One region of the Bacillus sp. FJAT-42376 genome, then DNA from elsewhere that is predicted to be linked to it. Evidence: riboswitches for the same ligand, from Rfam matches in the RefSeq annotation. Region 1 holds a riboswitch; the other holds the start of a gene.
What was found. A riboswitch is a leader RNA that binds a small molecule or an ion and turns the genes downstream of it on or off. The one in region 1 is predicted to bind cyclic di-AMP.
Positions count from the first base shown of each region.

Region 2: another riboswitch for cyclic di-AMP. It lies ahead of CEF21_RS19305 (dicarboxylate/amino acid:cation symporter); the one in region 1 lies ahead of CEF21_RS08245 (APC family permease).

Region 1 covers NZ_CP033906.1:1,623,018-1,627,233, reverse strand. Annotated here, with positions in the region: gene CEF21_RS08250 (histidine phosphatase family protein) at 1-154, opposite strand, end outside; gene CEF21_RS08245 (APC family permease) at 391-2,217, opposite strand; cyclic di-AMP (ydaO/yuaA leader) riboswitch at 2,351-2,495, opposite strand; gene CEF21_RS08240 (hypothetical protein) at 2,636-2,761, shown strand; gene CEF21_RS08235 (immunoglobulin-like domain-containing protein) at 2,804-3,628, opposite strand; gene CEF21_RS08230 (immunoglobulin-like domain-containing protein) at 3,749-4,216, opposite strand, start outside.
Region 2 covers NZ_CP033906.1:3,826,539-3,830,754, reverse strand. Annotated here, with positions in the region: gene CEF21_RS19315 (twin-arginine translocase TatA/TatE family subunit) at 1-44, shown strand, start outside; gene CEF21_RS19310 (DUF6612 family protein) at 264-1,160, opposite strand; cyclic di-AMP (ydaO/yuaA leader) riboswitch at 1,368-1,507, shown strand; gene CEF21_RS19305 (dicarboxylate/amino acid:cation symporter) at 1,720-2,967, shown strand; gene uptA (undecaprenyl phosphate transporter UptA) at 3,107-3,703, shown strand.

The DNA.
Region 1 (4,216 bases):
ACGGACTCGATACCACTGCATCAATCTTCTCATCTTTCAGAATCTCCGTTACCCGTTCCACATCTGCATACCCTTTTTCGGTCAATGCTCTTGTTCTTTCCTTTCCTTCCTTCGGTGATTCACCGTGTCTGACCATATAAATAAAGGTACTCATTCTTTTTTCCTCCTGTCCGCTCTCTGGGAATACCATACCACAATAAGGAAATGACGCTTACCAGCTTTTTTCAGGAGAAAAAAAATAGGATGAAATCGTTTCGATTTCATCCTATTTGAAGCCTTATTATTTATTATCATTTAAAGAAGTTCTGCTAAGAACCCGACTCGCAGCGCAGAACTGACCAGGGCCCTGCTGGCCTCTGATCCGCCTTTCCTAATCGGCCTCTTTCCGTGTTATTTTTTCAAATGGTACGGTACTGTCGTAATGATTACATTTCTCCGATACAGCAAGAATGCACGGATCAGCAGACTGGACTGGTTATGGAGTATATTGTGCCAGCCCTTTTTCGGAATAAACTGCGGAATGACCACTGTTACTTTATAGTTGGATTCACTCGCTTTTTTCTCGACTGTATCGACAAACTTGGTAAGCGGATTGATGATGCTGCGGTAATGGGACTGCAGGGTGACGAGCCTAACATCGGGCTGCCACTTTTTCCATTTCTCTTCAAATTTGCGCTCATCTTCGCGCTCAAATGCGATATACACCGCAATAATCTGGTCCGGAGAAAGGGATTTGGCATAGTTTAAAGAATTCTCCACAACATGGGTAATTCCGGCAACCGGAACGACGATGACGTTTCCTTCGATTGGGATTGCGCGCTCGCACGTTGTAATCCTTAATTGGTCGCCCACTGCTTCGTAATGCTTGCGAATCTGGTGAAACAGGATAATGATAATCGGCAGGAAGATTAGAATCGACCATACCTGTGTAAATTTTGTCAGGAAGAAAATCAGCGTAACAAGGAAGCAAATGACCGCTCCCGCTGTATTGATAATAAACTTCGGGATCCAGCCGGCCGGTTTTTCCTTCAGCCATTTCACCATCATCCCTGTCTGGGAAAGCGTGAACGGAATAAATACTCCAACGGCATATAGAGGGATGAGGTGCTCTGTCTGGCCTTTGAATGCGATAATCAGGATAATGGAAAAAACAGAAAGGATGATGATTCCATTTGAGTAGCCTAAGCGGTCTCCTCTTACCGTAAACATTCTTGGAATGAATTTATCCTTAGCGAGATTGACGGCAAGGAGCGGGAAGGCGGTATAACCTGTGTTCGCTGCCAAAATTAAGATCAAGGCCGTTGTCCCTTGAATAAAGTAATACATAAAGTTCCGGCCGAATGTTTCCTCGGCAATTTGCGAAACAACCGTTACTTCTGCAGCGGGCACAATTCCGTAATAATAAGCAAGATAAACAATTCCAGTAAACAAAATTGCAAGAAGTGTACCCATCGCAACAAGGGTTTTCGCGGCATTGTTCGGAGCCGGATTTTTAAAGTTCGGAATTGCATTGGATATCGCCTCGACCCCTGTCAAAGCGGAGCTTCCTGATGCAAAAGCTCTTAACAGAATAAACAGACTGAGTCCTGCAACCGGTGTGCCGATCGGTGTATGTGCGTCAGCCGGGACCTGACCTGTTATAATATGATATAAGCCTGCTCCAATCATAATAAATAAAGCAAGAACGAATAAGTAGACCGGATAGGCTAATACAGAAGCAGACTCCGTTACTCCTCTTAAATTTAAAATTGTAAGCAAGATGACAAAGACAATCGCAATTTCCACGTTATAATCATGCAAAGCAGGAAACGCGGACGTAATCGCATCCGTTCCTGCAGAAACACTCACTGCTACAGTCAGAATGTAGTCCACCAGCAGGGAACCGCCGGCAATCAGACCGGGATTTACTCCTAAATTGTTTTTGGAAACAACATAGGCGCCTCCTCCGTGGGGATAGGCAAAAATAATCTGACGGTAGGATAGGATCAATGCCGCCAGCAGGACTAAAACCCCTAATGCAATCGGAATGGAATACCAGAACGCAGCTGCACTGATGGTGATCAGCACAATCAGAATTTGTTCCGGACCATAGGCAACGGAAGATAATGCATCAGATGACAGAATGGCGAGCGCCTTTTTCTTATTGAGTTTCTGTTCCCCAAGCTCCCCTGATTTTAAAGGCCTTCCGATTAGTAACCGTTTTATTGAAGAAATCAAACTTTTCACCGCCATATAGAATTAAACTTATGATGCCCATTTTTGCTAAAAACGATTTTCAGCCATTAAAAATGTCCGCAAGCCATTAAAAACAGACCTGCAGACATGGATGTTCCTGTCTCACAAGCTCCACCTTCCTTCTCATATAACGCTTACGAGGTTAGCTGCCGGATTCGGACCATTGAGTAGCCCTACCTTTTTAAAGGATTCACCCCTCGGATAACGATTATCCATTAAACGGGTCCCCCGTACCATGATGGTTTAAGCGGTTTAGAAATATGAAACCGTTGATTATCATACTCCCGTATTTAGGAAAAGTAAACAAAAATTTTACGGCTTTTTCAGCTGAAGAGAAATGAGATATTTTGATGGCAAAACGGAAAGAATACACGATAGGAAAAATGATTGGAGGAAGCGTATGAACAAAGAAAAAAAGCCATTGCTTTCGGATGAATTTCTGGATGCGGTAGAAAAAGAGATTTCAGATTTATACGGCGTGCAAACCGTTGAGGAAAATGAAGAGCCCCTAAAAGCGGACCAATGAAAAAGAGCATCGGAAAAGATGCTCTTTTTCTGGCTTTCCAGACTACTTGATTTCAAATTCCGCTGCGAGGTCCGCCTTCATGTCTAAAATGTTCTGAACGTCTTTTACAACTCTGTATTTTCCCGAACTCAATTCTGAAGTATTCAGCGTAATGATCTGGGATTTTCCGGGGAGAACATTGATTCCTATATCTCTAATCGACATATCGGGACTGGCCTGTTCCCACTTTCCTCCCGTCCATTTTTCAAAACGGTATCCTTCTCCCGTAAACAATGCTTCAGGACCGTAGTTTTCAAGTTTCAATTGGATGGTATCCGATTTCGTGATCTGCTTTTTATTCAATGACACCTTTGCATTGATTTCCGCTGTTGGCACATAAATGAGTTCAACACCCGTATCCTCGACTTGTCCGTCTTCCCCCAAAATTTCTATGCTAATCAAATACAGCGCATTTTCTTTGTCGGGCAGAACGGCAGAGAAGCTTGCCATTTTTCCTGTTTTCTCGGCAATCAGCTTCACTTTTTTGTAATTCCGGTCTCGTTCCGTCAGCTGATACCGGATTGTTTTCTCAGCGGAAGCGACTTTTAGCACGGACTGTACAGGCGATTTTGGGGGCAGGATGTATTGCGAGGTCTCAAAGTGGAAGCCTCCCCTTCTTTTAAAATACTTTCCTGTATGCGGACCGTATTCTGTTTGCTTGTGAATGTTGTGGGGCCACACAAAGTATTCATTTTTTTTGCTGGGAGTTCCGATTTGCGAGGGGATCTTGCTTGCTGCAGAAGCTGTCACTGGGATTTCCTCTTTTGAACAAGCGGAAAGAGCCAATACTAAGAGCAGAAATACGGCCATCATTTTTTTCGGTTTCACCTATTCACTCACCCTTTTTCTTTGTTAGTAAATACTCCGTCAGGAAGGATTGCCTTCGCACACTGGCCGGCTCTGAATGGCGGGGCAGCTTCGTTTTGCACAGTCTAATCGAACTGGTGACTACTTGATCTCAAATTCCGCCGCGAGGTCTGTCTCCATGTTTAAAACATTACGAACGTCTTTAACAACTCTATATTTTCCCGAACTCAAATTCGCTGTATTCAGCGTTACGGTTTGGGATTTCCCCGGAAGCACACTGATTCCTATAGCATTAAACGTCATATCCGGATTTGCCAGTTCCCATTTTCCTCCCGTCCACTTTTCAAACAGGTACCCTTCTCCCGTTGACAATTCCTGAGGACCGAAATTTTCAAGTTTCAATTGGATGGTATCCGATTTCGTGATCTGCTTTTTATTCAATGACACCTTTGCATTGATTTCCGCTGTTGGCACATAAATGAGTTCAACATCCGTATCCTCGACTTGACCGTCTTCCCCCAAAATTTCGATGCTAATCAAATACAGCGCATTTTCTTTATCTGGCAAAACAGCAGAGAAGTTTTCCATTTTTCCTGTTTTCTCCGCGAT
Region 2 (4,216 bases), 2.0 Mb from region 1:
ATGAGAAGGCAGCCAAAAAAACAGAAGAACGGGCGCGGCCATAAATTCAGCAGCTTGCATATGCAGGCTGTTTTTTTGCACGCTGCTTTTATTTTTTCTTTCCGCCCGGGACCTTTTCTTCCACCCGGTTATCTTAAACATTCCCGAATAGGGCTTGGTCTAGCGCCGGGATTTCCCACTGTGCTGCCCATCCGCTTCTGCAAACAAAAACAGGGAGACGCTGTCGTCACCCTGTTTTTGAGAGCCTCCAGACAGCCCCATTCTTATTGCTGTTTTTTAGCAGTATCCATTACTTCCTTTGGAACAGACAAGCTGTTTAATTCGTTGAATTTGTCATACGTCCCATTCATTGACTGGTTCATCGTGACTGTTTTTCCATCCAGATTCGTGGTCATATTCAGATCAACCACGGATGCTTTTTGCAGAAACGTTTTTTTATCAATGGTGTAAGACATTTTTAAGCCGGTAATTTTGACGGATTCACTATTTGTTCCGAGAGCCGCCGCCGCTTCGTTGACCATATCGCTATATAGACTTAAGACTTCCTCTTTTGCTCCATCTATGGAAATAATATATTCATTCTCGTTTTCGGTCATATTCAGATCCTTAGCCACTTCTTTTAAAGACATAAGTTCATCTGTCGGCTTAGGCTGGCCTGTCATTAAGGAGCCAGGTGAATCCTGCATCATCCAGCCCGCCCCGTTTTCAGACGTGTAAGTAGCGTCTTCGGTCATATATGTTTCTGACTTAATCGTCTGGCCGTTTGATTTAAAGGTATCTGTTGAATGCATGACAAAAGGCTCGTAATTGCTTTCAGTCATTAATGTACCGGTTACATCCAATTTTGTTTCGCCATCATCAATTTTCTGATTGACGTTCATCGCACTAGAATAGCTTTTAACCTCATCATAAGCGGCAATGGATTTTTCCAATACTTGATCCGCATCCAATTTTTCATCCTTTGCCTCTGTGGCGGCAGGCGCCTCGTCCTCGGCCTCTTTGCTTTCAGCTTCCTTATTTTCAGTTGCCTCTGATTTGCTGCCTTCTTCCGTTTCAGCCCCTTCAGTCTTCTCTGACTTCTCGCTGCCTTGGGTTCCGCAGCCGAATAAAGCAAGGGAAAGCACCATGAATAGACCTAATAATTTTGCCGTTGTTCTCAATCATTCCACTCTCCAATTCAGTTTTTAAAAAAATCAATTCACTAGAATTTTCTTACCCTAACAAATAATGGATGAAACTACCGGAAGTCCCGGATTTATGATAAAAAATTCTATTAATGGGGAATATGCCAGTAAAAAGGCTCATGATTTAGGAAAAAATTAATAATTGCAAAATAACAAACGATTTGTATATAATGAAAATACAAGTCCATATAAGCGCTTAATCCCAATAGGGAGCGGGGGAACCATACAGTGCAGCGGCACTAGGGGTGAATCCTTTTTAAAGGTAGGACATTTCTCTTCGTCCGAATCCGACAGCTAACCTCGTAAGCGAGAAGAGATTCTTAACAGGAAAATCCTGTTTTTAGGCATTGTGACCTTATAGGCCGTGAGAGAACTCTTCTCACGGCTTTTTTGCGCGCTTTCCTATTTAATAGACATCTGCATCATTGGATGACGGCAAAAGCTGATTTAGAGCATGCGTTTGCTGTTAACTTATTTTGGGAAAAGATAGGGAGCTATAATAAATTCAAACTATTCGAACAACAGGAGGTAATCTATGAAACTGGCTACTAAAATTATTATTGGTTTAATCGCAGGTGGAATTGTCGGAATTATCTTGAATATTACATCCCCCGAATTGTTCAAGCAGCTGGATCTGTATCTTTTTACTCCGCTTGGCAAAATCTTTCTTAATTTAATCAATATGCTCGTCGTGCCAATCGTCTTTTTCTCTATTACATTAGGAGTGGCCGGATTGGGTGACCCGAAAAAGCTGGGAAGAATCGGGGGTAAGACCATTGCTTATTTCCTGTCTACTACTGCGATCGCAATCGTTATCGGTCTTGTACTTGCATTGGTTATTCAGCCGGGAAATGTGGGAGAGTTTAATACACAAAACGCTGAGTATAAGGCAGAGAAGGCTCCTTCTGTAGCTGATACCCTGCTAAACATTTTCCCTAAGAACCCGATTGAGGCCATGGCAAGCGGTGATATGCTTCAAATTATTGCTTTCTCCGTCTTTGTAGGATTTGGAATTGCCATGCTTGGCGAAAAAACGGCTGCTCTAAAGAAAGTGCTGGAGCAGGGAAATGATTTAATGATGTACCTTGTAGGCATTGTTATGAAGTTCGCTCCATACGGAACATTCGGATTAATTGCGACTGCAGTTGGAAGCCAGGGGTTTGATGCAATTAAAGCGATGGGGCTATATTTCATCGTTGTCGTCCTGGCCCTTGTCATTCATGCGTTCCTCACGTATGGCTCAAGCATTATGTTTTTAGCTAAAAAGAGTCCGATTTGGTTCTTTAAGGGATTCTCTCCGGCTATGACCGTTGGATTTAGTACTTCGAGCAGTAATGCGACTCTGCCGGTGTCAATGGAGACAGCGCAAAAAAATCTGGGGGTTCCGAAACAGATCAGCGGCTTTGTCCAGCCGCTTGGCGCAACAATTAATATGGATGGCACAGCGATTATGCAAGGGGTAGCCACTGTATTTATTGCCCAGGTATACGGGCAAAACCTTACCCTCACCCAGCTGCTGACCGTTGTGCTCACAGCCGTGCTTGCGAGTATTGGGACAGCAGGTGTTCCGGGAGTAGGTTTGATTATGCTTGCTCTTGTTTTAAACTCAGTCAACTTGCCGGTAGAGGGAATTGCCCTGATTCTTGGGATCGACCGTCTTTTGGATATGGCACGTACAACCGTTAACATTACTGGTGATGCTGCTTGTGCTGTTATTGTAGCCGAGTCCGAGAAAAAGAATGGAAGCCTGCCTCCAGATCAAAAAATGGCAGGAAGTATGTAATAGATAGTGAAAATGCCTGCAGTTTAATCCGCTGCAGGCACTTTTATTTTGGTTTTAAAGTTTCGCAATAAATGGTTGAATACTTGTCTGCTAACGACGTATAGTAGACTATAGGTCGTTGAGGACAAAGGAGTTCGTTATGAAAGATTTCATTTTTACGATATTGCAGGCATTGGCTGATTTAGGTTATTTCGGAATTGCTATTGGATTAATGATTGAAATCATCCCCAGTGAAATTGTTCTTGGATATGGAGGATATTTAATTTCATTGGATCGAATAGGATTTGCAGGTGCACTGGCAGCGGGCGTAATTGGCGGAACGCTTGCTCAGCTTTTTCTGTACTGGCTTGGCTATTATGGAGGGCGGCCGCTTCTCGAGAAATACGGAAAGTATCTTTTGATTAAGAAAAAGCATCTTGATTTATCTGAACAGTGGTTTGAGAAATATGGAACAGGGGTTATTTTTTCAGCGCGCTTTATTCCCGTTGTAAGGCATGCTATTTCTATTCCTGCAGGGATTGCTAAAATGCCGGCATGGAAGTTTACCCTTTTTACTGTCGCCGCTATTATTCCATGGACAGTCCTTTTTCTCTATCTTGGAATACAGCTCGGCAGCAACTGGATGCACATCAAAGAAGTTGCCCAGCCTTATATGATTCCGCTCATCATCATTTTCATTCTGGTGATAGCAGTTTATCTCTTCGCGAAGAGTTCAAAGAAAAGGAAAACGGTTTAGAGGCTGAGACATAACTAAAATTGTTGTCCTTATAACCGAATATTTCTTTTGAAAAAGCACTGTTAAACTTGGCTGTTGATTTCCGCAGCAGTCGTTCGCTTTCCGCGGGGCGGGCGGTGAGCCTCCTCCTGGCTTCGCCACTGCGGGGTCTCACCTGTCCCGCTGCTCCCGCAGGAGTTTCACGCCTTCCGCTCCAATCAACAGGTGTTAAAAATCAATAACATGCTTTAACTTAGTCTTTTAATAAACATGAAAAACAGTAAAACCGAACGATTACGAAGCTCTATACAAGAGTTTCAAATTATAGTTCGGTTTTTTTATTAGCCGTAAACCATTTGTCCCAGCCTCTTTTTTTCGTTGTAAATGAAAGATAAATGAAGATAATTAGAGCCTGGTTAAGTATTTATAGGGTTAAGGAGTGTAAACAGGGGAAAATAACAGGAGAAGGGCAAAAAAACTTCTTTTTTCCTCTTTACTATAAACCGCAACAGGAGTAAGATACATCCGTAATCA